2 linked regions of the Pseudophaeobacter arcticus DSM 23566 genome follow. The protein of the gene in region 1 interacts with the protein of each later gene in a pairwise test. Links are inferred from orthologs where the notes say so. Each region holds a gene or a part of one and is shown on either strand. Other genes may lie near its edges. The genes, in order: leuS and ligA.

Evidence for each region.
Region 2: the proteins of leuS (region 1) and ligA interact in binary tests that used the Escherichia coli proteins (3 or more experiments, as listed by UniProt). The link is inferred for Pseudophaeobacter arcticus DSM 23566 from one-to-one orthologs.

What each region holds. Positions count from the first base shown.
Region 1 is NZ_KI421507.1:3,895,940-3,911,813, reverse strand. What follows is about bases 8,408-11,548. They hold leuS (leucine--tRNA ligase), read left to right. Parts: upstream 8,408-8,764; coding sequence 8,765-11,332; downstream 11,333-11,548. Other genes in these bases: lptE (LPS assembly lipoprotein LptE), read left to right, coding at 11,319-11,548; ARCT_RS0123370 (DUF3576 domain-containing protein), read left to right, coding at 8,408-8,668. Also shown: ARCT_RS0123415 (Trm112 family protein), read right to left, coding at 305-493; ARCT_RS0123410 (LON peptidase substrate-binding domain-containing protein), read right to left, coding at 490-1,134; ARCT_RS0123405 (tetratricopeptide repeat protein), read right to left, coding at 1,162-2,094; ARCT_RS0123400 (exodeoxyribonuclease III), read right to left, coding at 2,333-3,121; ARCT_RS0123395 (response regulator transcription factor), read right to left, coding at 3,388-4,074; ribA (GTP cyclohydrolase II), read left to right, coding at 4,261-5,349; ARCT_RS0123385 (L,D-transpeptidase family protein), read left to right, coding at 5,346-5,864; ARCT_RS0123380 (YggS family pyridoxal phosphate-dependent enzyme), read right to left, coding at 5,887-6,549; ARCT_RS0123375 (porin), read right to left, coding at 6,671-7,786; more of ARCT_RS0123370, read left to right, coding at 8,180-8,407; more of lptE, read left to right, coding at 11,549-11,843; holA (DNA polymerase III subunit delta), read left to right, coding at 11,840-12,868; ARCT_RS0123350 (glutathione S-transferase family protein), read left to right, coding at 12,962-13,555; ARCT_RS0123345 (TIGR03862 family flavoprotein), read right to left, coding at 13,597-14,793; ARCT_RS0123340 (enoyl-CoA hydratase/isomerase family protein), read right to left, coding at 14,896-15,510; ARCT_RS0123335 (SDR family oxidoreductase), read right to left, coding at 15,507-15,874.
Region 2 is NZ_KI421507.1:1,455,452-1,471,133, forward strand. Bases 4,272-7,220 are described here. They hold ligA (NAD-dependent DNA ligase LigA), read left to right. Parts: upstream 4,272-4,591; coding sequence 4,592-6,850; downstream 6,851-7,220. Other genes in these bases: ctrA (response regulator transcription factor CtrA), read left to right, coding at 4,272-4,308; recG (ATP-dependent DNA helicase RecG), read left to right, coding at 6,847-7,220. Also shown: ARCT_RS0110965 (hypothetical protein), read right to left, coding at 1-1,633; tRNA 2-thiouridine(34) synthase MnmA, read right to left, coding at 1,890-3,035; CtrA inhibitor SciP, read left to right, coding at 3,185-3,463; more of ctrA, read left to right, coding at 3,589-4,271; more of recG, read left to right, coding at 7,221-8,937; ARCT_RS28800 (hypothetical protein), read left to right, coding at 9,106-9,228; ARCT_RS0111000 (methyl-accepting chemotaxis protein), read right to left, coding at 9,489-10,925; ARCT_RS0111005 (iron-sulfur cluster assembly scaffold protein), read right to left, coding at 11,005-11,457; hisI (phosphoribosyl-AMP cyclohydrolase), read left to right, coding at 11,517-11,894; tRNA glutamyl-Q(34) synthetase GluQRS, read right to left, coding at 11,979-12,914; methylenetetrahydrofolate--tRNA-(uracil(54)-C(5))-methyltransferase (FADH(2)-oxidizing) TrmFO, read right to left, coding at 12,938-14,281; ARCT_RS0111025 (enoyl-CoA hydratase), read right to left, coding at 14,758-15,540; ARCT_RS0111030 (PaaI family thioesterase), read left to right, coding at 15,599-15,682. UniProt on the Escherichia coli protein: DNA ligase that catalyzes the formation of phosphodiester linkages between 5'-phosphoryl and 3'-hydroxyl groups in double-stranded DNA using NAD as a coenzyme and as the energy source for the reaction.

The sequences.
Region 1 (15,874 bases):
TCGCGAAAGACCGCAACAGTCCAAACTGCGCGCCCGCTGTGCGTGAGCACAGCGCCGGGCCCAAGGCCGCCAAGGGGCACCAAAGGGGCACCTGCGGGCGCGGGAGCCCCCCCTTTTTTACCAAACCATGCAACGGAGGTTTTTGCCGCAGCCTGATGCCGCCTGAAACAGTCTGATGCCGCCTGAACCGGGGCAAATTATCAAACGACGGCACTCATCCCACAGCGAGGCGACCAGAGTAGCCGAGCGGAGAACAACAGGCAGAAGGGAGGGGCAACTGGGGAGGCGAACAGGAGCTGCGCGCCTATTCAATGGCGCGGGCTTCATCCACCAGCATAACTGGAATGCCATTGCGGATTGGAAAGGCCAGATTCGCCGCTCTGGACAGCAGTTCCTGCGCCTCGGCATCATACTCCAGAGTGCCTTGGGTTTGTGGGCAAACCAGGGCCTCCAACATGCGGCGATCAAAGGTCACCGGTTTTGTATCACTCATTGCAAGATATCCTCATCTGCGCCGCCCCTCAGGGAAAACTCGATCAATGTCACCAGCGTTCTGCGCCTTGTGGCAAGACAGGGCGCCTCGAGCAAGGCCTGTTTGTCTTCCGGCTCAAACTCCAACAACATCGACAGGGAGTTGATCAGCAGCTCATCTTCTGCCTCTTTCAACGAGTCCCAATCGGTTGACAGCCCTTGGGCCACAAAGAACCGTTCCAGCAAGGCCAGAAAATCGTCCCGGTCAAACTCGGCATCCGTCTCGGCAGCAGTACCAAGATCGCGGTCAAACCCGCTCCAGCTGACGTCGCAGCGACGGTATGGGCTAAAGCCAGTGACCTCTCCCAGAATGCGGAACCTGGACAGGCCCGACAGGGTGACCATATAGCGGCCATCCTCGGTCTCAGAGAACTGTGTCACCCGCCCAGCGCAGCCTATGGCCTGCAGCGCCTCAGCCCCCCCAAATCCGGCGCAGGGCTGAATCATGCCAATCAGGCGCTGCGGGGTCTTGAGCGCATCTTCGAACATCTGCAAATAGCGCGGTTCAAAGATATGCAACGGCAGGCGGGCCCGGGGCAATAAAATCGCCCGGGGCAGTGGAAAGACAGCAATAGTGTCCGGCAGATCTGCGATATGCATCATGGCTATTACTGTAGGGCAGAGGCCCGATTAGGCAAATATCAATGAGCTCAGCTTGCGGCGACCGTTCAAAACCACCGGATCATTTGGCTGCAGCGCATCAAAGATGGTGAAAAGCTGCGCCTTGGCAGCGCCGTCGTTCCAGTCGCGGTCGCGACGGAACAGCTCCAGCAGTTCGCTCACCGCAGCCTCCGCATCTCCGGTGGCATACAGCGCCTGTGCCAATTCAAAGCGCGCCTCCAGATCCTCGGGGTTGGCCTCAACTTTGGCCGCCAGTTCGGTGACGGGACCGGCGTTCTCCGCCTGCCGCGCCAGTTCGATCTGCGCCCGCGCCGCCTCGATCTCAACGGCATCGGAAATCTCCGCCGGTGCGCCATTCAAAACCGCTTCGGCCTGGTCCAGATCTTCCAGCGCAATATGCGCCCGTGCCAGACCGGAATAGGCCGCAGCGCTTTTGTCATCCTCACCAAGGATCGCCGCAAAGGTCTGCGCCGCATCCGCAACCTCGCCATCCGCCAGCATCTGCTCGGCGACGTCCAGCGCTTCCGCCAGGCCGCCATCCGCACTGCCACCGCCCGCTTCAATGGCCTTGTTCACAAAGGCCTCAATCTCGCTCGGAGGCACATTGCCCTGAAACATATCAACAGGGCGCCCCTCCACAAAGGCAACAACAGTTGGAATAGATTGCAACGGCAACCCCTGCTGCGACAGAGCCTGTGCCAGGCGCTGGTTTTCGTCGACATTGACCTTGGCCATGGTCACCGCGCCTTTGGCCTTGGTCACAACCGCTTCCAAAGCAGGGCCAAGCGTCTTGCAGGGGCCACACCAGGGCGCCCAGAAATCAACGATCACCGGCGCCTGCATCGAGGCCTCAATCACATCCTGCATAAAGGTCGCCTCACCGACCTCCTTGATCAAATCACCTGCGGGGGCTGCTGTGCCCGCTCCGCCAATAATATCCATTGTCCAGATCTTCTCCGTTTGAAGCTTGCCCCCTATATGGAGCCCTGGAACACAGAAACCAAGAGTGGAGTTCACCCGGTCTTGCTCCTGCTCTCATTTCGCACCAGCCTGCCAGGCTTTGTCTCAGGCATCAACACAGCGCAACCGCGCCGCTCCTCTGCGCGGCGCCCGGCCCAACGGGAGGCGGGCATCTATGATGCCCAAACGACGGGCGGGAGCCCCCCGCCCGTCAAAAGCGCTACAGATCAAATGTCGCAAAAACTGGCGCGTGATCACTGGGTTTTTCCCAGCCCCGCGCGGCGCGCAGAACCCGGCTGGAATGCGCCGCCTGGCGAATATCTTCGGTGGCCCAGACGTGATCCAGGCGCCGCCCCTTGTCAGCCGCATCCCAATCCTTGGCTCGGTAGCTCCACCAGCTATACAGCAGCCCCTCGGGGATATCCGCCCGGGTGACATCCGCCCAATGTCCTGCCTCCTGCACCTCCGCCAGCAGATCCACCTCCACCGGTGTATGGCTGACAATTTTCAGCATTTTCTTGTGGTCCCAGACATCATCTTCGCGCGGTGCGATATTGAGGTCGCCAACCAGAATGGATTTTTCGGGTCGCTCAGACTTGAACCAGTCCCGCATCTCGCTGAGGTAATCCAGCTTCTGGCCAAATTTCTCGTTCACCTCCCGGTCGGGCTTGTCCCCGCCCGCAGGCACGTAGAAATTATGCACCGTCACGCCATTTTCCAGCCGCCCCGCAATATGGCGCGCATGGCCGAGATTGGCAAAATCCTCTGCCCCGGCCTCCTCAATGGGCAAACGCGACAAAATCGCAACGCCGTTATATCCCTTCTGCCCGCGCGCCACCATATAGGGGTAGCCCAGATCGGCAAAAGCCTGTGTCGGGATCTTGTCCACCGGGCTTTTGCACTCCTGCAGACACAGCACATCCGGTCCTTCCTCGCGCAAGAGTTTCTGCACCAGCCCTTCGCGCAGACGGACAGAGTTGATGTTCCAGGTCGCAAGGGAAAAAGCCATGTAGATGCTCCAATTGGCAGGGGGTATGCCACTGGCTACCACAGTGCTGCGAACCGGAGAAGAGAGCAGCGACGGGATTTTGCCAAACCCGTGCCCACCCCCCCCGTAAGCAGACGAGGCAACATGGCGCCAAAAAAATGGCCGGGCACGAAGCCCGGCCCAGTCCAACAGGGAGGTGCATGTCATGACCCGGACATGCGCGGGATGTGAACAAAAATAAAGATGTGCAAAAGATACGTCTTTGACCTATGTCAAAGGTAAAGACGCTAGCTTATCAGACGGTAGCCACCGGATTCCGTCACCAGAATACGGGCATTAGAGGGGTCCGGCTCAATCTTCTGGCGCAGCCGGTAGATATGGGTTTCCAAGGTATGGGTGGTGACCCCAGCGTTATAGCCCCAGACCTCATGCAGCAGCACATCCCGCGCCACCACCCCATCGGTGGAGCGATAGAGGAACTTCAGAATATTGGTCTCTTTCTCGGTGAGCCGGATCTTGCGGTCATCCTCGGTCAGCAGCATCTTCATCGCGGGTTTGAACGTATAGGGCCCAAGCACAAAAACCGCGTCTTCGGATTGTTCATGCTGGCGCAGCTGGGCGCGGATACGCGCCAGAAGCACCGGGAATTTGAACGGTTTCGAGACATAGTCATTGGCACCGGCATCCAGTCCCAGAATGGTGTCTGAATCGCTGTCATGGCCTGTCAGCATCAGGATCGGTGCCTTGACGCCCTGTTTGCGCATCAAGCGACATAGCTCGCGACCATCGGTGTCGGGCAGGCCGACATCCAGGATCACCAGATCATATAGCGCCTCTTTGATGCGTTCCATGGCGCTTTGACCGCTCTCGGCTTCAAAGACATCAAAGTCTTCGGTCATGACCAATTGTTCGCTCAGGGCCTCGCGCAGATCTTCATCGTCATCCACCAGTAGAATTTTCTTCAGTTGCGCCATGTCGATGCTCTCCCGCCTCTAGATCCTGTTTCCGTGTCTCACAGATGCGCCTCGCCTCTGCAAAGGACAAGATATGCTGCAAAACATTCACGCCGTCGTGTCCGTAGCAAAGGAATTATTTCACTTCTGTTGAAATTGAGCCTAGGAAAGGCCGGTATTTATGTCACCAAGCGCTGGATCTGCTGCATGAGCCTGATGCCCACCATGATCGAATTGCTGGCCCGCGCGCGGGTGGATCTGCGCATGGGGCTGCCAGTCGTCCTTGTTGAAGAGGGTCAGGCCGCTCTCGCCATTGCCGCCGAAAGCCTGTCGCAGGACCGCCTGACCGAGATGCAGGCGCTGGGAGAGATTACCCTGGCACTGACCGCGCGCCGCGCCGAGACCCTGAAGGCGCGCGCCTATGATGGCGATACCGCCCGCATCCGCCTGCCAGCCGCAGCAGATCTGGGTTGGATCCAGGCGCTGGCGGATCCAGCGGACGATCTGAAGGCGCCGATGAAAGGCCCCCTGGTTAGCGCCCGTGAGGGTTCCGCCACGCTGCACCGTCTGGCCATTGCTCTGGTGAAATCGGCGCGGCTGCTGCCTGCTGCGTTGCTCGTGCCGCTGGACAGTGGCGCACAGTTTGCCGTCAGCCATGGGCTTACCCTGTTGCCGCAGGCCGCAGCTGAGCCGCTGATGAGCCAAAGCTCGCCGCTGCATGCTGTCGCTGCGGCCCGCCTGCCGATGCAGGCTGCCGAGGCTGGTCGGCTGCATGTGTTTCGCCCCGAAGATGGCGCCGAAGAACACTACGCCATCGAAGTGGGACGACCTGATCGACACCAGCCGGTTCTGGCACGGCTGCATTCGGCCTGTTTCACCGGCGATGTTCTGGGATCACTGAAATGCGACTGCGGCCCGCAGCTCAACGCGGCGCTGGCGCAGATGGGGGCGACGGGCAGCGGTGTGTTGCTTTACCTCAACCAAGAAGGACGTGGCATTGGCCTGGCCAATAAGATGCGCGCCTATTCGCTGCAGGATCAGGGGTTTGACACGGTTGAGGCCAATCACCGCCTGGGCTTTGAAGATGACGAGCGGGATTTCCGCCTCGGCTCTGCCATCCTGAAAGAGCTGGGGTTTTCCCAGGTGCGCCTGTTGACCAACAATCCAAACAAGATCGCCATGATGGAAAAAACCGGCATCAAGGTCACCGAGCGGGTGGCGCTTAAAGTGGGCAAAAATGCCTTCAACGCGCAGTATCTGGCCACCAAGGCCGCCAAATCGGGTCACATGTTGTGACCACCCCGCCCTATTCTGCAGCAGATCTGATCCTGACCAAACGCGGGTTGCGCTGCGGCGGGCGGCTGCTGCCCTGCAGTATCGGCAAGGGCGGTATCTCACGCCACAAACGCGAAGGCGACGGGGCCACGCCGACCGGGCTGCACCACATTGTCGGCATGCTGTACCGCCCGGACCGCATGGCCAGGCCCTGCACCTGGGCCCGGCCGATTGGCCCCGGTGATCTGTGGTCGGATGACAGCCGCGACAGCTGCTACAACACTCTGGTCACAGCGCCTTATGGATGCAGCCACGAGCGCCTGCGCCGCGCCGACCCGTTGTATGATCTGGTGCTGATACTGGATTGGAACTGGCCCAAGGCCACCCCCGGCAAAGGCTCTGCCATCTTTATCCACCAATGGCGTCGCCCAGGCTATCCGACCGAGGGCTGCATCGCCCTCGCTCGCCGTGATCTGCAGTGGCTGGCTCGCCACATAGAGCCGGGCAGCCGGGTGATTGTCCCAGATCTGGCCTAGGCCCAGTCAGGTTTGCTCATCATCAGGCTTGCTCATCATAGGCACGCGCCCCAAAGATGGCTGAGCCAACCCGCACATGGGTTGCCCCATGGGCAATCGCCTGCTCAAAATCTCCGCTCATCCCCATGGACAGCCCCGCCAGCCCATTGCGGGCGGCTATCTCTGCCAATTGGGTGAAATGATCGGCTGCGACCTCTGCCACCGGCGGGATACACATCAGGCCTTTGACCGGCAGATGCAGCCCGCGACAGTCCGCAACAAAGCCATCGGCCTCCTCGGGCAGGATGCCGGCCTTTTGTGGTTCGGCTCCGGTATTGACCTGAATGAACAGATCCGGGCAGTGGCCCAGCTCCTGCGCCAGCCGGGCAATACTCTTGGCCAGTTTTGGGCGATCCAGCGTATGGATAGCGTTGAAAAGCTCCATCGCCTGACGCGTCTTGTTGCTTTGCAAGGGGCCAATCAGATGCAGATCCAACCCGCTATAGGTCTGGGCAAAATCCGGCCATTTGCCCAGGGCCTCTTGTACGCGGTTTTCGCCAAAGCACCGCTGGCCTTCGTCCAATACCGCGGCCACCCGCGCGTTTGGCTGGACCTTGGACACGGCGATCAGCGTCACCGATCCTGCGGGACGGTCTGCAGCAGCCTCTGCCGCTGTGATACGGGTTTTGATTTCTTGCAGCGACATTTTGCTCTCTCCGGTTTTGACGCCAGAACAACACTGTTTGGCGGCAAATGTTAAGAGCCAAACGAAAAGGGCGAGCTCTGTTAAGAGCCCGCCCCCAATTCACGCTAAGCGTAAGTTCAGCTTAGAAGCTGAAGTATACACCAGCCTGGAACGAGTTGTCGTTGTCTGCTTCGTCAACATAGCCAGCAACAAAGGTAGCGCCGCCACCCAGGTCGTACTGGTAGTTGATGCCGAAGGAGGTGCCGTCGGTTGCGCGAGCGTTTGCACCAACAGTGGTTGCACCGGTAACGGTGGTATCAGCCAGCAGAGCTGCGTCAACGTCGGTGTTGTTCACCCAGAGAACCAGGTTGGAAGCTGCGCCGATGTCCATGTTACCTTCCAGGGTAACAGAGTCAGCAACGTCGGAGGAACCGTAAGCGATTTTGGCGCCGAACTGACCGAAGTCACCACCAGCGGCGAGGAAGTACATGCCGTCGTTTGCGTCGATAACGACACCGCCGGAAGTTGTGTAGGTGGCAGTGTTGTCAGCAGCTTGGTAAGCAGCGGTGACATAGTAATCGGAGAACGAGTATGTCACCATGACTGCGGTGCGCTGTTCGCCGTTTGCTTCACCCAGAACGAGACCACCGTTACGCTGGCTGTAGGAGATGTGACCAGTGAAACCACCAACCGAGTACAGAGCTTCGATGCCGTTTGCGCCCATGCCGTCGGAATCATATGCATCCCAGTTAAAGCTAGTGCCAACGGAACCAGCTGTACCGGCTGCGATGGAAGCAGCGGAGAAGCTAGAAGATTTGATGGCCAGCGAGTGGAAGCCTTGGCCGTCGATGCCTGTACCAGCGGAACGAGCGCCAGTTACATACAGACCAGGTGCGTTTTCAACAGCACCGATGATGTTGCCAACGTTGACAGCCAGGCCGCCGTAGGTCACGCCAAAACGTGCGCCGTTGAAGCCGTTGTCGCCACCGGCACCAGCACTTGCGCCTGGGTTGCCGTCACGGCTTTCGGACTGCATACGAACGCGAGCGTTGAAGCCAATGCCGCCGTCAGATTCGGTGGACATGTCGACCTGCAGACGCAGACGGCTGGTGATGTTGGTTTCGGAAACGCCAGCAACACGCTCGTTGGCGGAGTTGTAGTCCAGACCAAAGCGGCCGTAACCGGACAGACGGACGTCAGCAGCTGCCATGCCGGCAGTGGCGATCAGCGCGGTAGTCGCGAAGAGAACCTTTTTCATCGATTTTTCCCTCGGTTTTCAATTCTGATGCCCAAACCGGGGAATCCGGTGTGGGTATGACAAGGGGTTTCGCTTTTTCACCCCCGTTTTGGCAAGAGCGGCCCAACTGCCAGCCAGCATTGCTCTTTCGGATGGTGCAGCTTTGCCACAGTCTCAAGCCTGCCCCGGCTCTTCCCACTCTGAATCCGCCTGATTTGCGCGCTGTGCAGCGCGTTCATCAACAACTATCCGCGCAGCACCCATGATAACCAATCTGCCCGTAATTCTCTGCGCCCCATATATAACTGTCCGCCCACACGATTCGCTGGAAGCCAGCGCAGATCGCTAAACCCCTTGCTCCGCAACCCGCCGATACGGTAGGAGTTCCGCAAGATACTGGCCCCAGGAGCGACGATGACACTGCATAAGATAGTTAAGACGACCCTCGTAGGGGTTTTGTGCTTTGGTTTAGCAGCCTGTGGCGGGCGCGCTGACAGGGGTGCGTCCCGTGGAACAGCGCCCCAAGAATTCAACAACGACGTCGATGCGGCCGGAAGTAAACGGTCATCGATCTGGGATCTGTTCGGCGGCACGCCGGATCAGAAGGTTCAGGTGAACCGCTACCTGTGGAATGCCACTCTGGATGTTCTGGAGTTCCTGCCAGTACAGTCTGTTGATCCCTTCACCGGCGTCATCGTAACCGGCTATGGCACCCCTCCCGGCAGCGGGCGCTCGTATCGTGCCACGGTTCATATCAAGGATCCGGCCCTGGACGCGCGGTCGCTGAATGTCTCGCTGCAGACAAAGGGCGGACGCCCCGTCAGCGCATCCACCACCCGCGCCGTTGAGGACGCAATCCTGTCACGCGCCCGCCAGTTGCGCATCGCCGACAAGAACCTCTGACCTCCGGCGACGAAGCTCTGGAACAGAGATCAAAACAACAGTATTACATGCGCCGGGTCACCACCCGGCGTTTTCATTCTTAAAGGACCTGTCGTGATGTCGCGCTACGCTGCCACCGAAATCGAAGAAAAATGGCAAAAGGCCTGGGATGAGGCCGGTATTTTTGAGGCCAAACGCACACCTGGCAAAGAGAAATACTACGTGCTCGAGATGTTCCCCTACCCATCGGGGAAGCTGCACATGGGCCATGTGCGCAACTACACCATGGGCGACGTGGTGGCGCGTTATAAGATGTCTACCGGACATAACGTATTGCATCCAATGGGTTGGGATGCCTTTGGCATGCCCGCTGAAAACGCCGCCATGGCCAGCGGTGGCCACCCCAAGGACTGGACCTACGCCAATATCGCCGCGATGAAAGAGCAGATGAAGCCCCTGGGCCTGTCGCTCGACTGGTCGCGCGAATTTGCCACCTGTGACGAAGACTACTATGGCCAGCAGCAGGCTCTGTTCCTGGACTTCCTCGACAAGGGGCTGGTCTACCGCAAAAACGCCGTGGTGAACTGGGATCCGGTTGATATGACCGTTCTGGCCAACGAACAGGTCGAAGGCGGCCGTGGCTGGCGCTCGGGCGCGCTGGTGGAACGGCGCGAGCTGACCCAGTGGTTCTTCAAGATCTCTGACTACTCGGAAGAGCTGCTGAGCGCGCTGGACACATTGGACAACTGGCCCGCCAAGGTGCGCCTGATGCAGGAAAACTGGATCGGCAAATCCCGCGGGCTGCAGTTTGGCTTTGAGCGCACAGATGGCGGCGCACCGATCGAGGTCTATACCACCCGCCCCGACACCCTGATGGGCGCCAGCTTTGTTGGTATCTCGCCCGATCACCCCATTGCCAAAGAGCTCGAAGCGAACTCTCCTGAAGTGGCTGAATTTGTTGCGGAATGCCGCAAGGGTGGCACCACCGAAGAGGCCATTGAGACGGCTGAAAAGCTGGGCTATGACACCGGCCTGCGCGTCAAACACCCACTGAACCCGGATTGGGAGCTGCCGGTCTGGATCGCCAATTTCATCCTGATGGATTACGGCACCGGCGCGGTCTTTGCCTGCCCGGCACATGACCAGCGCGATCTGGATTTCTGCCGCAAATATGATCTGCCGGTGACAAACGCCTTCTTTACATTGGATGACGCAACACCGGTTGCGAACGAGGCTCTGGTGCCTGCAAAATCGGAAAAGGTCCGCTGGGTTGATCACTTTGCCGGCCTCACCGAGGCCACCGGCGAAGAGGCCATCAACACCACCGTTGATTTTGCCGAAAAGGCCGGCTGGGGTGAAGGTGTCACCAAGTTCCGTCTACGCGACTGGGGCCTGTCGCGTCAGCGCTATTGGGGCTGCCCGATTCCCGTGGTGCATTGCGCCGATTGCGGTGTGGTGCCCGAAAAGAAAGAAAACCTGCCTATCGCCCTGCCCTATGACGAAGACGGCAAGGCAATTGATTTCTCGGTGCCCGGCAACCCGCTGGATCGCCACCCCAGCTGGCGCGACTGCGCCTGCCCCGCCTGTGGCAAACCGGCCCGGCGCGAGACTGATACCATGGACACCTTTGTGGACTCCTCGTGGTATTTCACCCGCTTTACCGCGCCACATGCCAAAACACCCACAGTTCTGTCCGAGGCCGAATACTGGATGAATGTGGATCAGTATATCGGCGGCGTCGAACATGCGATTCTGCACCTGCTTTATGCGCGTTTCTTCTCGCGGGCGATGAAGATCTGCGGCCATCTGCCCGAGGGCGCCGAAGAGCCCTTTGATGCCTTGTTCACCCAGGGCATGGTGACCCATGCGATCTACCAGAGCGAAGGCGCCAATGGTCGTCCGGTTTATCACTATCCCGAAGAAATCGAACTGCGCGACGGTAAAGCCTTCCTCAAAGAGGGCGGCGCGGAGGTAAAAACCATCCCTTCGGCCAAGATGTCGAAGTCCAAAAACAACGTGGTCGACCCGCTGTCGATCATCTCTGCCTTTGGCGCCGACACTGCGCGCTGGTTTGTGCTGTCCGATTCGCCCCCCGAACGGGATGTGGAATGGACGGCTGCTGGCGCCGAGGCCGCTTATAAGCACCTGAACCGGGTCTGGAATCTCTGCGACAAGATCGCTGATATGGAACCCGGAACGCCGGGCCAAGGCGACGAAGATCTGCTGCGCGAGATGCATAAAACCATCCGCGATGTGACCCTGGGCATTGAAAGCTTTGGCTTTAACGCCTCCATCGCGCGGCTCTATGGCTTCACCAATACCCTGGCAAAATCCAAGGCCGGTCAGGCAGCGCAGAAACAGGCCATCATGGTGCTGGCGCAGCTGATGTCCCCGATGGTGCCGCACCTGGCCGAGGCCATCTGGGCCTATCAGGGCGGTGAGGGACTGATCACCACAGCCCCCTGGCCCGTCGCGGATGAGGCCATGCTGGTCGAGGACAGCGTCACCCTGCCGATCCAGATCAATGGCAAACGCCGGGGTGAGATCACCGTGGCTGCCGATCTCGACAAAGCAGAGGTTGAAAAAATCGCCCTGGCACACGAAGCTGTGCAAAAGGCGCTGAATGGCGGCGCCCCGAAAAAGGTCATCGTGGTGCCGGGTCGTATCGTCAATGTCGTTGCTTAAACAACCTTTGCTAATCCTCGCGCTGGCCACCTCTGTGGTGGTCAGCGCCTGTGGCTTTACGCCGGTGAATGCGCCGGGGGGCACGGGCGATGCGCTCTATGGGGAGGTGGTCATCACCTTTCCGGACCTGCCCGATTCGACAGGGGACAGAAATGCCTATTTCCTGGTGCGGGATCTGGAGCAGCGCCTGGGACGCACCAGCAGTGGCGACTACCAACTTGACCTGACCCTGACAACCAGCACCGAAGGCCAGGCAATCACCGCTGACAACTCGATCACCCGCTATTCGATCATCGGCGCTGCGGGCTACAGCCTGACCCGCCAATCGGATGGGGTGGTGGTGGCCAGCGGCAGTGAGACCAATTTCACCGGCTATTCCGCCACCGGCTCTACCGTTGAAACCCTTGCCGGGGAGCGCGACGCCTATGAGCGTCTGATGCGCATCCTTGCGGATCAGATCTCTGCGCGCCTGCTGGCCTCAGCGGATCTGACCACGACAGCCGCCGAATGAAGCTTTCGCCGCGTGACACCGATGCCTATTGCCAGCGCCCGGATCCCTCCAAGACCGGGCTGCTGATCTATGGCGCCGATGCCATGCGGGTGGCGCTAAAGCGGCAGCAGATGCTGGCTGCCCTGCTGGGGCCTGGCGCAGATGAGGAAATGCGGCTGACCCGGATGCCCGGCAGCGAGCTGCGCAAAGATCCCGCCCAGTTGTTGGACGCGGTCAAGGCGGTGGGGTTTTTCCCCGGTGCCCGCGCCGTATTTGTGGAAGAGGCCAACGACACCGCCGCCCCGGCGATTCTGGCCGCGCTTGAAGAATGGCAGCCCGGCGACGCGCAGATTATCGTCACCGCCGGTCAGCTCAAAGCCACCTCAAAGCTGCGCAAGGGGTTTGAAAGCCACGCAAATGCCTATGCTACCGGCATCTATGACGATCCCCCCTCGCGGGGGGAGATCGAGCGCATCCTGGGTGCGGCGCAGATCCGCGATGTGCCAAATGACAGCATGTTGGCGCTGACTGATATTGCCAATGACATTGGTCCTGGGGATTTCTCGCGGATGATCGACAAGCTGTCGCTTTATAAACATGGCGACACTGCGCCTTTGTCACTGGAGGATATCCAGGCGGTGGCGCCACAATCGACCGAGGCAGCCCTGGACGATGTGCTGAATGTGGTGGCCGAGGGGCGCACCGCCGAAATTGGCCCCCTGATCAGCAGGTTACAGTCACAGGGCACCAATGCCGTGACACTGTGTATTGGCGCCACCCGGCATTTTCGCACGCTTTACACCGTTACCGCCGATCCCGGCGGTCCCGCGCAGGGCATTGGCCGGTTGCGTCCGCCGCTCTATGGCAAGCGCCGCGACAGGGTGCTGCGTCAGGCGCAGGGCTGGGGGGCAGATCGGGTGCAACGGGCGCTGACAATCCTGACAGATACCGACCTGTTGCTGCGGTCGGCCGGGCAAACCGCGCCCGCCCTAGCGCTGATGGAGCGCGCACTGATCCGGCTGTCGATGCTGGGCCGCGCCCGCTGAGGACGCACGCGCTGCGTCACATGTCCTTTCCAGCCTTGACCTCTCGTCCCCAGGCTTCATCTTGGCGCCAACGTCCAAGAGGGAGAGATCATCATGTACAAAGTTGTCGGAACGCCTATGTCGCGCAGCTTTCGGGTGCTATGGGCCCTGGAAGAACTGGGCCAGCCCTATGAGCTGACCCCAGCCCGGCCGCAAAGCCCGGAAATTTTGCAGGTGAATGCCTCGGGGAAGGTGCCTGCGCTGATAGAAGGGGATGAAGTGCTCACCGATTCGACCGCGATCATCACCTACCTTGCCGATAAACACGGTGGTCTCACAGCGCCGGCCGGCACCCTGGCCCGCGCGCAGCAAGATGCCATGACCCAGCGTTTTCTGGATGAGCTGGACGCGGTTTTGTGGACCTCCGCCCGCCACAGCTTTGCCCTGCCCAAGGATCAGCGTGTGCCGGATGTGAAACCCAGCCTGATGTGGGAATTCAGCCGCAACCTTGACCGGATCGCGCCGCTGATCAAAGGCCCCTTTGTCATGGGGGAAAACTTTACCCTGGCGGATATCGTTCTGACCCATTGCCTGAGCTGGGCCATTGGCGCCAAGTTCCCAGTCGAAAACCAAGCGATGCTGGACTACGGCAAGGCAATGCGTGGGCGGGCGGCTCATCAACGGGTTGCGGCCCTCACCAAGACATAGCCGCCCCGGCCTAGTTGTTACCGGGCCTGTTACCGGACCTGTCACTGGGTCGCGAGATAGCGCGCGGCGCCCTGGCCGGCCCAACGGCCAGTGGCAAAACAGCCCGTCAACAGATAGCCACCGGTTGGTGCTTCCCAATCCAGCATCTCCCCGGCACAAAATGTGCCGGGACGTTTGACCAGCATCAGATCCGGCGTCAGCTCTGACCATTTGAGACCACCCGCGGTCGAGATTGCCTCATCCATGGGACGCAGGCCCGCATGGTTCACCGGTAGCGCCTTGATCAAGGTTGCCAAGCTGGCCGGATCCTGCGGCAGCGGGCGGCCAAATTCCTGCAACAGGGCAGTGCGGGCCGCCCCCAGTTTCAAGCTGCGGCGCAGATGATTGGCCAGGCTGGCCTTGCCACGAGGCCGTGCCAGGCGCTTTGTTATCTCCACACCGGACAGGTCCGGCAGCAAATCCACGCGTAGATCCGCCCCATCGCGCACCGCAGCGCTGACGGTATAGATCCCGCCGCCCTCCAGTCCACGCGCCGAGATCACCGCCTCACCGCGCGACGCAATGCTGCCCGCCTGCCATTTCACGCCCTTCACTGGCTGGCCGTACTGCGCCTGCATGTGGGGTGACCAATCGACCAAAAGACCCGCATTTGCCGGTTTGAAGGGCTCCAGCGAAAGATCCTGCGCCGCCAGAATATCGCTCCAGCCCCCGTCCGAGCCCAGCCGGGACCAGCTGGCGCCGCCCAGCGCCAGTACCGTGCTGCGCGCCTTGATCAGCCGCGCCCCTTCGGGGGTGTCAAAACACAGATCTGCCCCCCGCCAACCGGTCCAGCGCCAGCGGGTCCGCTGGGTCACGCCCAACCCGTCCAGCTGGCCCAACCAGGCGCGCAACAGCGGCGAGGCTTTCATTTTCTCAGGGAAGACCCGGCCGGTGGAGCCTGTAAACAGCACCTGTCCCAACCCCCGCGCCCAGTCCTGAATGGCGCTGGAGTCGAAGGCCGAGATCATTGGCGCCATGGCCTCTGCTGCAGCGCCGAAATGCGGCAACAACTGCGCCAGGGGCTCATCCTTGGTCAGGTTCAGGCCAGATTTCCCTGCCATCAGGAATTTGCGCCCCAAAGAGGGCTTGGCCTCGACCAGCAGGACGCTATGGCCCTGGGCGGCAAGTTCACCAGCAGCCATCAGCCCCGCAGGCCCGCCACCAATCACCACCGCATCCCATACCCGTTCCTGATCCATCCCGGCCTCTTTCCCGCTTTTGGCCTCCTGACTTCAGGAGGGCTCTCTCCCAGCGCACCTAACGAAGGACCGTACAAAAGACGAGGCCTGTGCAGCGGACCTTTAGCTCTGGCACATCTCCAGGATACCGCTGGCGATCTCAATCTTGGCCGCCAGAGAATCCGCCAGCAGGGCCTGGGCCTGTGCCATCAGATCCTCTGGGTCCACCAACCGATCCACCAACCCCCAGGCGCAGGCCTCTGGCGCCTCGATTTTTTGTCCTGCTGCCAGAATCATCTTGGTCCGGGCCGGACCGATCAGCGCAGCCATACGCCCGACATCCGAAGGCTGGGGCAGATAGCCGAGCTTCATCACCGGGTAAAAGACCTTCGCCCCAGGCACCGCCAGACGGATATCGCAGGCCAGCGCCATGCCGTTGGCGCCCCCCGCCAATGTACCGTTCAGCGCCGCGATCTTGAGACAGGGGACCGCCGCCAGCGCCGCTGACAGCCGCTCCCAAACGGTGGAGGTCGCCAGTCCGGCGCGGGCCTCATCCAGGTCGGCACCGGCGCTAAAGACCTTGCCAGCTCCGGTGAGAATCAGCCCGCGCGCCGCCTGCGCCCGACCTGCGATATCGACGAGCTCTTCCAGCATCTCGGTGGTCAGTGAATTGGCCTTTTCCGGCCGGTTTATGGTGACCGTCCAGAGCCCCGCCTCGGATATGTCGAGATTGATCATAGCAGGCCCACCCGGCGACGGATCAGCTCGAGGCGCAGTGAAACCTCATCGCCGAGGAAGTCATCCGCATCCGAGCTGCACATCCACAACAGGGTCTTGGCGGGCCATTCCGCTGGCACGTGGTCTTTCCAGTCAATCTGGCTGACCGGGTTGATGCCGCTGGCTTTGATCTTGCGCTGCATTTCGGTGGCCACGGTTCCCGGCGACAGGCTGAGAACGCGAATGCCATTGCTGGCCTCTTCCAGATGCAGGGCCTTGGTCAGCATCAAAACACCCGCCTTCGAGGTGCAATAACCGCTCCAGCCTTCCAGCGCATTATAGGCCGCTCCGGAACCGATATTGATGATGGTGCCGCCGCCCCCCG
Region 2 (15,682 bases), 2.4 Mb from region 1 along the record:
TGCCGATAACGGCCACCCGTGTCGCGGTTTGGGTGATCTGGCGGGTCAGTTCATTGTTGCGCAGCGACTGATCCAAAGCGACCCGGACCTTTTCATATTCGTCGATGGAGGTGCGCAATACATTTGAGGATGCACTTTCCCGGTTCACCAGCTCTTCCTGGTCTTTGAGAAGAGGTTGCAGCGTAGTGATACGTCTGGACAGGTTCTCGAGAGTGTCCAGAATTTGGTTTGTGCCCGGGGGAACAAGTGAAGAGTAGGGCACCAAACGCCCGTCCTCTTGATCTCGTCCGGTGGTATCAACAAAAATACCCTTTGCAGGGAAGCTGAGTAAATTTGCCTGTGGGTTGCTGCCCAGGATTTCGCCAGATGGCAATGATGTGAGCAGCGTAAAAGGCGCATCAATTTTTGACCCAAACCGTTCATACTCTTGGGTGTGCCACAAAACGCCGTCCTGGGAATGTGAAATCTGCGGGATCTTGCCACCTCTGGTCGTTGCGATGCCTGCGGCAACAAATCCATATTTTTCACTATAGGTCAGCGCGCTGATCTCGGTCGATGTTTGTCCAGGTGGTCGCTTCCAGGCCAGCCCGTTGGAGGACGACAGCAATAGCCCTGGCCCTCGAAAGTTTGTTGCAATGGCCAGAAACAGAGGGCGTTTCTCTCCTTCAGATAATTCAGTGCCCGCAACCAGTTGCGTGAGAAGGTGACCGGCAAAAAGAGGGGAGTTTTCGGCAATCGAGAAACCATCAGCAAGGCCCCATGCTCCCGTGGCACTGCGCATGAGCGCGAAGCTATCACTTGACGTTGTGAGAGCCAGGAGGCTGGCCCCATATACCAGCAGCGAGCCATCGTCGCGCTGCAACAGCGCAGAAATCGTGCTGTTCGGGGGCATCAGGGCAAGCGCCTCCGCCAGAGGTTGGGGTGCCTTCGGGTCTGTCAGATCAAGGAGTAGAGGCGCAACAGAGGTCTCGGAAATCTTTCTGGAACCAAAGGCAATAACCTCCCCGGATTTCAGAACCTTTATATCGCGCAGAGTGCCGGGCCCTGCATGGACCTCTTGCCACCCATCGCTGGTTTGCTGTGTGATGTGATAGAAAGGTTTGCCGCTCTTGAAGCCTGAGTTGTGCCCAACCAGGAGATCGCCAGTGCCTAGACGTATGATGGCCGCAAACCGGATGTCTTCATCGCCAGAACTGGGAAAGGGAGACGTATTTGTCCCATCCTCAAGCCATTCAATAAGAACGGCTTGGGCCGGGCTGTTGGTTCCATCCCAAGCCAGGCCAACAATTGTATCATCCCGCAGGCGGCGGTGGAGAGCGACCCTGATGTCTTCGTATTGGTAGGGTCCGGTTTCATCCCATACCGTCAGCGGGTTCAATAGTGTTTCTTCCAGTTTTGTTTTTTGCTGGTCGTTCTCCAAACCGGCCTCATCTAGCTGCGATGATATTTCAACAAATCTGCTGCGGACCGCGTCTTCGCCGACCTGCTGTTCACGTTGAATGGCGTGTAGCGAGGCGCCAATCGCCTTTGCGTCTTCCATGATGGCCGGATCGAGTTTCCGATCCGTCGAAAGCAGGTCGTCAATTTTCTGAATGATGAAGGGAAGAACCAGAACCAGGACAAGCCCGCCCAACAGCAATATCCAAATGGTTTGGAATTGCCCCTGGGCCAAACGATGGTTTGCTTTTGCCGTTCCCTCACATTCATCAGCGATACGTCGAATGATTGTGCCCGTTATCTGGCCACTTATCTGGCCTGTTATCTGGCCAGAAGGCAGGAGGTCTGCGGTGTCATGCGAAGGCGCGGTCATAACTCTACTCTTTACAGTGCTGAGATAGAGCAACTGTAGCATGTAGAATAGTTGTGCCTAGCACCTTCCTGTTGAAAGCTTAGTAGCCGCGCCAGATCCAACCGCCGCCCAGGATACGGCTGCTTCCGGATTGGTAAAAGACACAGGCCTGCCCCGGAGAGACGCCTTCCTCGGGTGTCAGCAGTTCTACTTCGGCGGTGGTGGCGCTGAGCGGGCGAATGATTGCTTCGCGCGGAGGACGGGTCGAGCGCACCTTGACCATGACCTGCCACTCTGTGCGGCTGTCAAAGGGCTCATCTCCCAGCCAGTTGATTTCGCGCACCGGGATGGTGCGGGTTGCCAACAGCTCTTTGGGGCCGACAATCACCTGTTTTTTGTCCACATCCAGCCGCACCACATAGAGCGGCTCGGTCAGGCCACCGATGCCCAGCCCGCGCCGCTGGCCGATTGTGTAGTGGATAACGCCGGTATGGCTGCCCAGGACGCGACCATCTGCGTGCAGGATCTCGCCGGGCTCTGCTGCGCCGGGGCGTAGTTTCTCGATAACGGAGGTATAATTTCCATCCGGCACAAAACAAATGTCCTGGCTGTCCGGCTTATCCGCCACCGCCAGGCCATATTTTGCCGCCATCGCGCGCGTTGCGTCCTTTGAGGGCAGATGGCCCAGGGGGAATCGCAGATAGTCCAGCTGTTCGGGGGTGGTGGAAAACAGAAAATAGCTCTGATCGCGATTCGCATCTTCTGCGCTGTGCAACTCGGCCCCCTTGTCGCCCATCTTGCGCTGAATATAATGCCCGGTGGCCATGCAATCAGCCTCCAGATCGCGGGCGGTTTCCAACAGATCCTTGAACTTCACCCGCTCATTGCAGCGGATACAGGGCACAGGCGTTGCCCCGGCCAGGTAGCTGTCGGCAAATTCGTCGATCACCGCGTCTTTGAAAATGTTTTCATAATCAAGAACATAGTGGGGAAATCCGCGTTCTTCGGCGACCCGGCGTGCATCATGAATATCAATGCCAGCGCAGCAGGCCCCTTTTTTGGCCAGGGCCGCACCGTGATCGTAGAGCTGCAATGTCACCCCAATCACATCGTAGCCCTGATCAGCAAGGTCGGCGGCAACAACGGAACTGTCGACACCCCCGGACATGGCCACAACCACACGGGTTTCAGAGGGCGGTTTGGCAAAGCCAAGTGAATTCAGCGGTGTATCGATATCCAGTGCCATCAGGCAAATCCTTAGATCAAGGGGGCAAGCATCGCAGAATATATGAAAATCCTACAGACTCTCAAGGGGGCAGGTTCATGGCTCCTTAAGTAGACTGGGCAGAAACTACAGCTGAACAAAATACTGATGCACCGAATAAGGGTAGAGGCATGTTCCTGAAGAAAGTTGAGGGTCCGCGCGCTGTGACGTTGCCTGATGGCAGCACGATGACACGAGCTGATTTGCCACCGGAAAATACCAGACGATGGGTGGCCTCCCGCAAAGCTGCAGTTGTGCGCGGCGTGCTATATGGGTTGCTCCCACAGACCGAAGCCCTGCGCCGATATGGGCTGAGCGAGGAGGAGTTTCGCAGCTGGATTTCCGCCGTCGCAGACCATGGGGAAGAGGGCCTGAAGACCACCCGACTAAAAGAGTACCGTAAACATTGAGGACATTATCAAGTGAAGACTTGAGTAAAAGTTGAAAATTTAGGATTGTAGTAACGGGCCATTAACCTTTTTCGATCAGGGTTAACGTAACCTAAGGGAAACAGTTACAGGCGGAGACTTTCAACATGCGCATTCTACTGGTCGAAGACGATCCAACGACAGCAAAGAGCATCGAGTTGATGCTGACCCATGCCAACCTCAACGTGTATTCAACGGACCTGGGGGAGGAAGGGATCGATCTGGCGAAGCTTTATGACTACGACCTGATCCTGCTGGATCTTGGCCTGCCAGATATGAATGGTCACGAAGTCCTGCGTCAGCTGCGTATGGCCCGTATCGAAACGCCGATACTAATCCTGTCTGGCGCCGACGATACGGACAACAAAATCAAAGGCTTCGGCTTTGGCGCGGATGATTACCTCACCAAGCCATTCCACCGCGAAGAGCTGGTGGCCCGGATCCACGCGATTATCCGCCGCTCCAAAGGTCACTCCCAGTCCATCATCAAAACCGGCAAGATTGCGGTTAACCTGGATGCCAAAACCGTGGAGGTGGACAGCAAGACCGTGCATCTCACCGGTAAGGAATACCAGATGCTGGAACTACTTAGCCTGCGTAAGGGGACCACTCTGACCAAGGAGATGTTCCTTAACCATCTTTATGGTGGCATGGACGAACCTGAGCTGAAAATCATCGACGTCTTTATCTGCAAACTGCGCAAAAAGCTGAGCACTGCAACAGGTGGTGACAATTATATCGAAACAGTTTGGGGCCGGGGCTATGTTTTGCGGGACCCGCAGGATGATCAGATGTCCGGTGGTCACCGCATGGCCGTAGGGGCCTGAGGCGACAATTTCTGATCGCGGCGGTTACAGCCCGGAAATGGCATGTCGAAATGGCACAGTGGTGAACTCTGTCTGCGTGTGTCGGTCTTTTTGAAATGTCCGTATAGTGATATTCAGGTTAACGCAGTTGTTTTTGCATTGCGAAGAAGAACCCGCCTCGGCGGGTTTTTTGCTGTCTTGGGATCAGGACCTTTGCCGGGGCATTTTCTTGCGCTGTGGTCACTGGACCTGAGACCAACTGCGTTTTATCACCTAGGGCAAACCAGGACGACGGGGACAGCGCGTGAAACAGTTCGAAACAAAAGATCCCGCAGGGCTTTCGCCAGATCAGGCCGAGGCGGAGTTTCTGCAGCTGCAAACTCAGCTCATCGCCGCAGACCAGGCCTACCACCAGAATGATGCGCCAATCCTGAGCGATGCCGCCTATGACGCAGCCAAAAGACGCTATCAGAACCTCGCGGAGGCTTTCCCGCAGCTGAAAGAGATTGCGACCCAGCTTGATGTCGTTGGCGCGCCGACAAGCTCGGGTTTTGGCAAGATCCAGCACGTGGTGCGGATGTTGTCGCTGGGCAATGCCTTTGAGGACGGGGACGTCGCGGATTTTGACCGCAGCATTCGCAGCTACCTGGGGCTGGAACCCGCTGCACCGCTGGCTTTTACGGCCGAGCCCAAAATTGACGGGCTATCCCTGTCGCTTCGCTATGAAAAAGGCGTTTTGATTCAGGCCGCGACCCGGGGCGATGGCGCCACGGGGGAGAATGTCACCGCCAATGCCCGCACCATTTCGGATATCCCGCAACAGCTGACCGGCGCGCCGGATGTGCTGGAGGTGCGTGGCGAAGTCTATATGAGCCACGAAGATTTTGCCGCACTGAACGCCCGTCACGCAGAGCGCGGCGGCAAGGTCTTTGCCAATCCACGCAATGCGGCGGCGGGGTCTTTGCGGCAGCTGGACGCCGAAATAACCCGCGCCCGGCCTTTGCGTTTCTTTGCCTATAGCTGGGGCGAACTCTCTGCTCCCCTTGGGGATACGCAAATCAGCGCAATCGAGCGCCTGGCCGAGCTTGGGTTTCAGACCAACCCACTGACAAAGACCTGCGATACCGTTGCTGATCTGATCGCGCATTACCGTTTGATCGAAGAACAACGCGCCACGCTGGGCTACGATATCGACGGGGTGGTCTACAAGGTGAACGAGTTGGCGCTGCAGGATCGGCTTGGGTTTCGCTCGACGACACCACGTTGGGCGATCGCCCATAAATTCCCGGCTGAGCTGGCCTGGACCTGGCTGGAGGCAATTGACATTCAGGTGGGGCGCACCGGCGCGCTCAGCCCGGTTGCTCGTCTTGCTCCGGTCACAGTGGGCGGCGTGGTGGTCTCAAATGCCACCCTGCACAATGAGGACTATATCCGGGGGCGGGATTCCAAAGGTGCGGTGATCCGGGGCGGCAAGGATATCCGCATTGGCGATTGGGTACAGATTTACCGTGCCGGGGATGTGATCCCCAAGGTGGCGGATGTCGATCTTGCAAAACGGCCCGCTGACGCTATTGAATTTACCTTTCCCGACCGCTGCCCTGAATGTGGTTCCGAGGCGGTGCGCGAAGAAGGCGACGCGGTCAGGCGCTGCACGGGCGGCATTATTTGTCCCGCGCAAGCCATTGAAAAACTAAAGCATTTTGTGTCCCGCAAAGCCTTTGACATCGAAGGTCTGGGGGCCAAGCAGCTGGAGGCGTTCTACAATGATGCAGATCTGGCGATCCGCACGCCGGTTGATATCTATACCCTGGCAGATCGGGACGCGGACCAGTTGGCAAAGCTGAAGAACCGGCCAGGTTGGGGCGATCAAAGTGCTGCCAATCTTTTTGCTGCGATCAATGAAAAACGCAATATTCCGCTCGGGCGCATGATCTTTGCGCTTGGCATTCGACATGTGGGGGAGGTCGCAGCCAAGGATCTGGCGCTGCATTTTGGCAGCTGGGAGGAGCTGGCAAAGGCCGTGGATGAGGCCCGTGCGGCCGCGCTGGCCCATCGTGCGGCGGATCAGGCTGAGGATCAGGAGCGGGAGCTGGCCAGTACCGAAGGCCGCCGCGCCAAGATCAAGGAAACCCGCGAGGCGGTACTGGCAGATTTGCAGGTGCCCGCGTCAGCGCGGGAGGCCTGGGTGGATTTGATTGGCATTGACGGGATCGGCGCAACAGTTGGCCTGTCTTTGTCCGACGCGCTGGCCAATAGCCAGGAGCGCGCAGTGATCAATGATCTGGTGGCTCATCTGAACATCTCGGCCCCGGCAGTGCCATCGCAGGCAAGCCCGGTTGCGGGGCTGACAGTGGTCTTTACCGGCAAGCTGGAAAAGATGACCCGCGACGAGGCCAAGGCGCGCGCCGAATCTCTGGGGGCCAAGGTCTCTGGCTCGGTGTCGAAGAAAACCGATATCCTGGTGGCCGGGCCGGGGGCTGGATCAAAGGAGAAAAAGGCGCGCGAGCTTGGCATTCGTATCTTGGATGAGGATGGCTGGTTGGCGGAGATTGCAGCCACATGAGTGGCCGCCCGGAAATCCTGTTTCCGCTCTTTGCCGGAGCCGAAACCCTTAAAGGGGTTGGCCCAAAAACGGCACAGAGCCTGGCTCAGATCGGGGTGGAAACGCCGCGGGATCTGGCTTTTTCTCTGCCGCATTCGATACTGGATCGTCGTCGGCGCGACAGCATCAAGGGGCTGGAGCTGCCCGCCATTGCAACGGTGGAGGTCGAGGTGGGAAGCCACCAGCCGGCGCGCAATCGCGGCGGTGCCTATAGGATTAATGTCAGCGACCAAGAGATTGAATTTCAACTGGTATTCTTTCACGGACGCAGCCGGTACCTCGAGGCGCAATGCCCCGAAGGTTCGCGGCGTCTGGTGTCGGGCAAGGTGGAACTGTTTGACGGAGTTGCCCAGATGGTGCACCCGGATCATATGGTTCCCCTGGCCGAGGCCGAGGATATCCCAGAGTATGAGCCGGTCTATCCGCTGACCCATGGGGTAACCCAGAAAACCATGACCAAGGCGGCGCTCAGCGCTTTGGAGCGTCTGCCGGAGCTTGCCGAATGGATAGATGCTGAGCAGGTCAAACGCGAGGGCTGGCCCACCTGGAAAGAGGCGCTGATTGCTGCCCATCATCCGCAGGGGCTGGGTGACCTGTCGCCAGAGGCACCAGCCCGAACCCGGCTTGCCTATGATGAATTGTTTGCCCATCAATTGACACTGGCCCTGGCACGGCAGGCAGAACGTAAATCCCATGGCATCGTCAGCCGGGCCACAGGGCGCTTGCAAGGGCCGGTGCTGGCCTCGCTGCCCTATCGTCCGACCGCGGCGCAGACCCGTGCCATCGCAGAAATATCGGCAGATATGGCGAGCGACCGCCGGATGAACAGATTGCTGCAAGGGGATGTCGGATCAGGGAAAACCCTGGTGGCCTTTATGGCATTATTGGTCGCGGTTGAGGCCGGTGGGCAGGGCGTGATGATGGCACCAACCGGCATCCTTGCACAGCAGCACTATGCGGGGCTGCGGCCGCTTGCTGAACAGGCCGGGGTGGTGCTTGAGCTGCTGACCGGCCGCGACAAGGGCGCTGAACGGCGTGCCAAGCTGGCGGCGTTGAAAGCTGGCGATATCCAGATCCTGGTTGGCACCCATGCGGTGTTTCAACAGGATGTGGTGTTCCGTCGGCTGCATCTGGCAATTGTCGATGAACAACACCGGTTTGGTGTGCGTCAACGGATGGAGCTGGCGGAAAAGGGCAAAGGTGCCGATGTTCTGGTGATGACGGCCACGCCAATCCCGCGCTCGCTGGCGCTGGCGCAATATGGCGATATGGATGTCTCGGTGCTGGATGAAAAACCGCCCGGGCGTAAACCGGTTAAAACTGCGGTGTTGAGCACCGAACGCATGCAGGAGGTGGTGAACCATCTGCAGCGGGCAATCGACGAAGGTCGCCAATGCTATTGGGTCTGTCCACTGGTGGGCGAGTCCGAGGTGATGGACCTGATCGCCGCTGAAGAACGCTTTAAACATCTGCGCGCCACTCTGGGCGAGGGCATTGTCGGTCTGGTACATGGCCAGATGCCCCCAGCCGAAAAAGACGCGGCCATGGCGGCCTTCCAACGGGGAGAGACCAAGGTTCTGGTGGCAACCACCGTGATTGAGGTGGGGGTGAACGTGCCCAATGCCTCGATCATGGTGATTGAGCGCGCCGAGATTTTTGGGCTGGCGCAATTGCACCAACTGCGGGGGCGGGTTGGACGTGGAAGCGCGGAATCAACCTGTCTTTTGATGTATCAACCGCCCCTGTCCGAAGGCGGGCGGCGCCGGTTGGAGGTCCTGCGCGAGAGCGAAGATGGCTTCAAAATCTCTGAAACGGATCTGCAGATGCGCGGCGCGGGCGATGTGATTGGCACCGCCCAATCTGGATTGCCGCGCTTTCACATCGCCGACCTTGAACGCCAAGCGCCCTTGATGGCCGTTGCGCAGAGCGATGCCCGGTCTTTGTTGGCGATGGATCCCGGTCTGGACAGCGCCCGAGGCCGTGCCGCGCGTGTTCTCCTTTGGCTGATGAAGCAGGATCAGGCTATTCGTTTAATTTCAGTCGGTTAGGCTGGATTTATCGAAACCTCCACTCTGAAGTTCCAAAAAAGTTCGCAAATGTTCTCAAAAAGTTCTTTACAGGATGGGCGTAAAGTGAGAACAAAAGGGCAACAAGACCGACAAAGAGCGGCGCGGTGAAAACCTGGACCCCGACAGAGAGTAGTGGAGATAAATCTGATGATGACCCAACTGAAGACAACCCTGCACAATGCCCAATCCACCCTGCTACAGGATGCTATTGGCGCTGTTGCCCTGATTGTTATGCTTGTTGTTGCCCTTCACCTGCCGGGATTTATGTAGTCGCGCTGTCGTGATCGAGGAGACCTTTTTACCTGGCCCTGAACCCCTATCTAATTTCTGCCTGCTGTCTTTATGTCATGTGCGCTGGCATCCATCCCGATGCCTTTGGATCCCCGCCTGATCTTTCCGCCCGGTTGCGCCTAACAACCGGTTTGCGTGCCTGAACCCCGCATGAAGACGCATCTCCTGCCGCCACCATCTGCCCGGATGAGTGGCGGCTTTTTTTTCCAGATGCCTTTTTACCAGATTTCCGGGGTCGCTTAGGATTTAAACCCCATGCGCAGGCCGCCCCAGTGCCGGGTGCCGACAAAGACAGGCACGGACAGATCCTTCATCATGACAAAATGCCCACCCCCCATATCCCGGCGGTAGACCTGCATCAGGAATGGCTCAGAATTTCGCCCGGCTTTGAGCCCCACACGGTCGTCAAAGATCCGTCGGTTGCGGCAATTGGCAGTGTTCCAGTCGGGATCGGGGCCTTGGGGATGGGAAAAGACCTTATTGTGGGTTGGTAGATAGCCGTTGGTGTCAATCGCGGCACAAAAAACCACGCGCGGATCAAAATCCAAGGCAGCCTCTAGCAGGGGCGGCAGCGTGGCATCGGTGAGGGCCAGAAAACCTGTGGTGTATTGTTCTGGATTGGTGCCTGGGATCAGCCGGTAGTTTTTGTCGAACAATGCATTTGACGAGATTTTTCCGGCCGCCAAGGCCGTTTCAAAAATCTCGCTGACCTTGTGACTAAGCTCGGTCACATAAGAAATGAACCTCTTGTCGGTGGACTGGCCGCCCAGGGCGACGGTGCCCTGTACCAGCTGTTCGGAAGAGGAAATCAAATTCTCAACCCGGGTATGGGTGTCATGAATGCCCGTGGTGGTCTCCTTCACGGATTTCCCTATGCGGTTGATATTTGGCGCAAAACTACTCACGGCGTTTTTAACCAGAGCCGCCTCGCTGAGGATCCGGGCGGTCTGTGTGTTTACCTCGGTGGCCTTTTCTTCAATGCTCTGCAGAGAGCTGTCTGTCTCTCTGGCCTGGCCCAGAATTTTTTCGGCGGACCGTGCAACCTTGACCGTTTCATCGTGCAGGAGCGTCACCCAGTTGGACAGGTTTTCGATATTATTGCCAATCTCCCGCGCCGCCGTCTGGGTGCGTTTGGACAGATCATTGATCGCCTCCGCGACCACGGCAAATCCGCGCCCGGCATCCCCCGCCCGGCTGGCCTCGATCTTGGCGTTGATGGCCAGGATGTTCACCTGCGCGGCAATATTGGTGATCATCTCGTTGTTTTTGCGGACCGCATCCACGGTATCGCCAATCTGATCCGTGCGTTGCTCCAGATCGTTCACCCATTCGGCGACTTCCTGACTGCGGCCGCTGTTGTCGCGCACAAATTTCACCGAGGCCTGAACGGACTGGAGTGTTTGTTCGGTGGTGATCGATACCGTCTGGATGGTATCAAGAACCTGACCATTTGAGGTGACAACCTGATCAGCCTCTTGGGTGAGTTGCTGCAGAGCGGCTAGTTGGCGCTGCGATTTTTGATCCATCAGGTCCAGAAAACCGGCAATATCCACGATCTCAAAGCCAAGCTGCGAGGAGATCTGGGTCAGGTGATTGAGTTGCGGATTGTCAGCCGCATGATCCTGACCGGCGATGAGCGCAGCACCAGGACCTGGCGCTGGGGCATTGGTTGCCATTTGAGAGACATTTGACTGCATGTTCTGGGCCCGTGTTAGATTAACGGGCCCATCGTATTTGAATAAAATAAAGGTGTGGTTAAGCGCAGTTTTTCTGCAAAGCGACTTTAAACGCGTCCAGGCTGGCCTCAAGGCAGAGCAGGATCGAGGCGTGGCGGTTTTTGAATTCGCGTGCCGGAATAAGGACTTCCAGTTCCGCAAAGGGGGCTTTGGGGGCTGGCTGGTTGTCGGTTAGCATGGCTTTCAGCGCATCCCGCGCGGTTTCCACCTCGGCAAGAGAGCGTCCAATTATGTTTCGTCCAACAACCGAGGCAGAGGCCTGACCCAGAGCGCAGGCTTTGACATCCTGACCAAATTCGGCAATCCGTCCGTCTTCTATGTTGAGGTCAACCGTGACGGTTGATCCACAAAGCGGCGCGCGCTTTTTGGCCGTGGCATCGGGGTTTTCCAACCGCTCCAGAAATGGAATATCGGCGGCCAGCGCCAGAATGCGGGACGAATAGAGTTTGATCAGATCTGTTTCGCTGGACATTGGCTGCCTTGGGCTTTCCCTTGGTGTTTCTTCCCCATACATAGGGAGGCAGATGCAAGATGCAAAAGGTTTTTATAATGTCCTTTGATCACAATAGCCTGAAGTATGACGCTGCCGGGTTGATCCCCTGTATCGCCCAGGATGAGCAAAGCGGTGAAGTGCTGATGATGGCCTGGATGAACGCGCAAAGCGTTGCCAAAACGCTGGAAACCGGCAAGGTGACCTATTGGTCGCGCTCACGCCAGGCCTTTTGGGTCAAGGGGGAAAGTTCGGGCCATGTGCAAACCCTGGTGGACCTGCGCCTGGATTGCGACCGTGATTGTCTGTTGGCCCTGGTGCATCAGGTGGGGCCTGCCTGTCACACCAACCGGCGCAGCTGTTTTTACACGGCTGTTCGTGACGGCGCGGAACAGGAGTTGATGGCGCCGATGATCTAGGGCGCACCAAGGGAAAAGGGCGGCGCTGGCGCGCCGCTGTCTCCGGCGGAGGTATTTGGGGCAAGATGAAAGAGGGGCTGGAGGTTAGTCCAGGCCCACCAATTGGCGGATGTCTTTGGGGCTGGCGCCGTCGCGCCGGTATTTGGCGATGGCACGGGCATCATCGCGTTTGGCGAGCCGTTTGCCCGCCTCATCGCGGATCAGGCGGTGGTGGTGATAGGTTGGATGGGGAAGGTTCAACAGGGCCTGAAGCAATATATGTATTCGCGTTGCTTCAAAGAGATCCTGACCCCGAATGACGTGGTTCACGCCCTGGGCCGCATCGTCCAACACCACTGATAGATGGTATGAGGTTCCCATGCCGCGCCTGGAAAGAACAACGTCGCCGATAGTCTTAACCATGTTATCTGGGGTGAATTCAACGAGACCCCGTTCGCCATTCGATCCGTTTCCAGTCTCCAGAAAACTGCCAAAGCTAGCAAAAGACTTTCCGGGCACTATGCGATTCTGAAACAGGCCGGGCACCATGCCGATCGCTTTTTCCATATCGAGCCTAAGGGGAACATTTTGAGGGCGTTGGTGCTGATCAGAAAAGACCTGTTCCCATGGCCCCCGGCATGTTCCGGGGTAGATTACCCCGTCTGGCCCCAGCAGAGGCGAACCTTCCTGCGGGGCGGCAGCTGCGGCGGCGATGTCTTTACGATTGCAGGTGCAGGGGTAGAGGAGACCCAACTGCCACAGACGATCCAGAGCCTCATCGTAGATTGACTGGCGCTCTGACTGGCGCATTACCGGTTTGGGCCACCACAATCCAAGCCATTCCAGATCTTCATAGATCTGTGCTTCCCACTGGGGGCGTGCACGAGATTGGTCAATGTCTTCGATCCGTAGCAGAAATTTGCCCCCCTCAGCCATGGCCATGTCATGGGCCAGTAGGGCGGAGTAGGCGTGGCCCAGGTGCAAGGGGCCAGTGGGCGAGGGGGCAAAGCGGGTGATGAAGGTCACGGGATCTGCCCCCATTGGGTTTGTTCAGGCAAAGGTGTTCAGGCGAAGTTTTCCAGCCAGGTGGTCCAGGCCGCTTTGGCGCGATCCGTATAGGCCTTGTAGCGGTCCTTGCGACCACGGCGCCCCCCTTTCAGGCCCTCGACCGGTTGGAACAGGCCAAAGTTCACATTCATCGGCTGAAAGGTCTTGGCCTCGGCACCGCCGGTGATGTGATGGATCAGCGCGCCCATGGCACTGTCTTGTGGTACTTCTGGCAGCTCAAGGCCGAGGATCTCGGCGGCGGCCATGCGACCGGCCAGCAGACCCATGGCCGCACTTTCCACATAGCCCTCGACCCCGGTGATCTGGCCGGCAAAGCGCAGGTGGGGTTTGGATTTCAGCCGCATCTGGGCATCGAGCAGGGTCGGAGAGTTGAGGAAGGTATTGCGGTGGATGCCGCCAAGCCGGGCAAAATTGGCTTCTTCCAGACCGGGAATCATCCGCAGCACCTCGGTTTGGGCGCCATATTTCATCTTGGTCTGGAAGCCGACGATATTGAACAGGGTGCCAAGCGCGTTGTCGCGGCGCAGCTGTACCACGGCATGGGCTTTGACATCCGGCTGATGTGGATTGGTCAGGCCAACGGGTTTCATCGGGCCAAAGCGCAGGGTCTCGCGGCCGCGCTCCGCCATGACCTCGATCGGCAGGCAGCCATCAAAATAGCCGGCGGTTTCACCCTCGTGGAATTCGGTCTTATCAGCGGAGAGCAGCGCGTCGATAAAGGCCTCATATTGGTCTTTGGTCATCGGGCAGTTGAGATAGGCGGTGCGCTCTGCCTCTGTCTCGCCCTTGTCATAGCGGGACTGCATCCAGGCCTGTGACATATCAATGCTGTCTGCATAGATGATTGGCGCGATGGCATCAAAGAAAGCAAGGGCCTCGGCGCCGGTTTCGGCCTGGATGGCCTGGCCAAGGTTGCCGGAGGTCAAAGGCCCGGTGGCAAAGATCCAGTGGCCGTCCTCGGGCAGGGCGGTGATTTCCTCGTAGGAGACCGCGATATTGGGATGGGATTTCAGCTTGGCTGTCACCGTTTCGGCAAAGGGTTCGCGATCAACCGCCAATGCACCACCGGCGGGCAGGCGGTGTTCCTCGGCTGTGGCCATGATCACGCCATTTGCGGCGCGCATTTCCCAATGCAGCAGGCCCACGGCGTTTTGCTCATCGTCATCCGAGCGGAAGGAATTGGAGCAGACCATTTCGCCCAGATTGCCGGTCTGATGGGCAAAGGTTTCCACTTTGGGCCGCATCTCGTGGATCACCACTTTGACGCCCATGTTCGCAGCCTGCCAGGCTGCCTCGGACCCGGCCATGCCGCCGCCCACGATATGTAATGTCTCTGTCATGTGGAGCAAATAGGGCAGTGCGCGCCCTTAAGCAATATTGCGCAGGCCCAAATGTGGCAGCAAAGGGGCACAATCAGGCACAATGGGGCAAAGAAGGGAGAGGCAGGTTTCCAGCGCCCTGTCTGGGGCAAATGGCATGAGTTTTTCGGAGGGGAAACAGTCAGTCCAGAGGTGAGCCATTGTTTCGGCTTTCTGCACCAAACGACAAGGCTTGGGGGGAAATAGTCCAAAGTATAGGCGCGAGATCTTTGGGAGAGGGGGTATTTGGGGCCGCTGAGCGGGAATGTCGCCCGGGGAGAGAGATTCCCGGTTGGAGGGACCTTCCGCTACAGCGGCCCAAATTGTGTCCGGGGCAGAACCTGTGTCATACCCCGTGCCCAATCTTTGCCATTATCTTGCCCCGATTAAAAGGCCCGATATAGAAACAATAAATCCTGAATGGTAAACAAAGACTAAAATTTTCAGAAAAATTGTCTCTATTTCCAATCGGGGCTGCGTTTTTCGATAAAGGCCTGCATGCCCTCAATGGTATCGGGTTGCATCAGATTGGTGACAATGACCTTGCTGGTATAGGCGTAGGCCTCTTCAATCGGCATCTGCAGTTGTTGGTAGTAGGCCTCTTTGCCGACTTTGACGGCGGCGCCAAGTTTTGCGGCGATCTTATCCGCCAGGGCACGGGTCTCGGCCTCCAGCTGCTCGGCTGGGACGGCGCGGTTGATCAGCCCCAGCTCAGCAGCGCGGGGGGCTGACATGAATTCGCCGGTGGTGAGCAGTTCAAAGGCGTGTTTACGGGGGATATTGCGGGATAGGGCGACCATGGGGGTAGAACAAAACAACCCGATGTTGACGCCATTGACGCCAAAGCGGCAATCGTCAGTTGCAACCGCCAGATCACAGGAGGCAACCAGTTGGCAGCCCGCTGCTGTGGCAATGCCATGGACCTGGGCGATGACCGGCTGCGGCAGGTTTTGCAGCCCCAGCATCACCGAGGTGCAGCGGGCAAAAAGCCCCTCAAAATAGGACTGTCCCTTGTCCTCTGCTGCGCGCCCAGCGGTCATCTGGCGAATATCATGGCCGGCACAAAAGGCTTTGCCGATACCAGACAGGATCACGGCCTTGATGCTGGTGTCGTCTTTCAGGGCATCAATCTGCGCCTGCAGCGCCGCCAGCATTTCATCCGAAAGCGCATTCAGGCGCTCGGGTGCATTCATCTGTAAATGGGCCACTGCATTTTTGTCGTGACGTTCCAGAATTGCCATCTTGCTCTCCTCCTAGGTTCCGGGTGAACTCTAGGGCGCAAAGAGGGAGAGGAAAAGCATGGGTTTGGCATTTGAGGCGAGAGAGTTGGAAGCCTATATGGCAGAGATCTTTCCGCAGGTCGCAGATGATTTTGCGATCGAC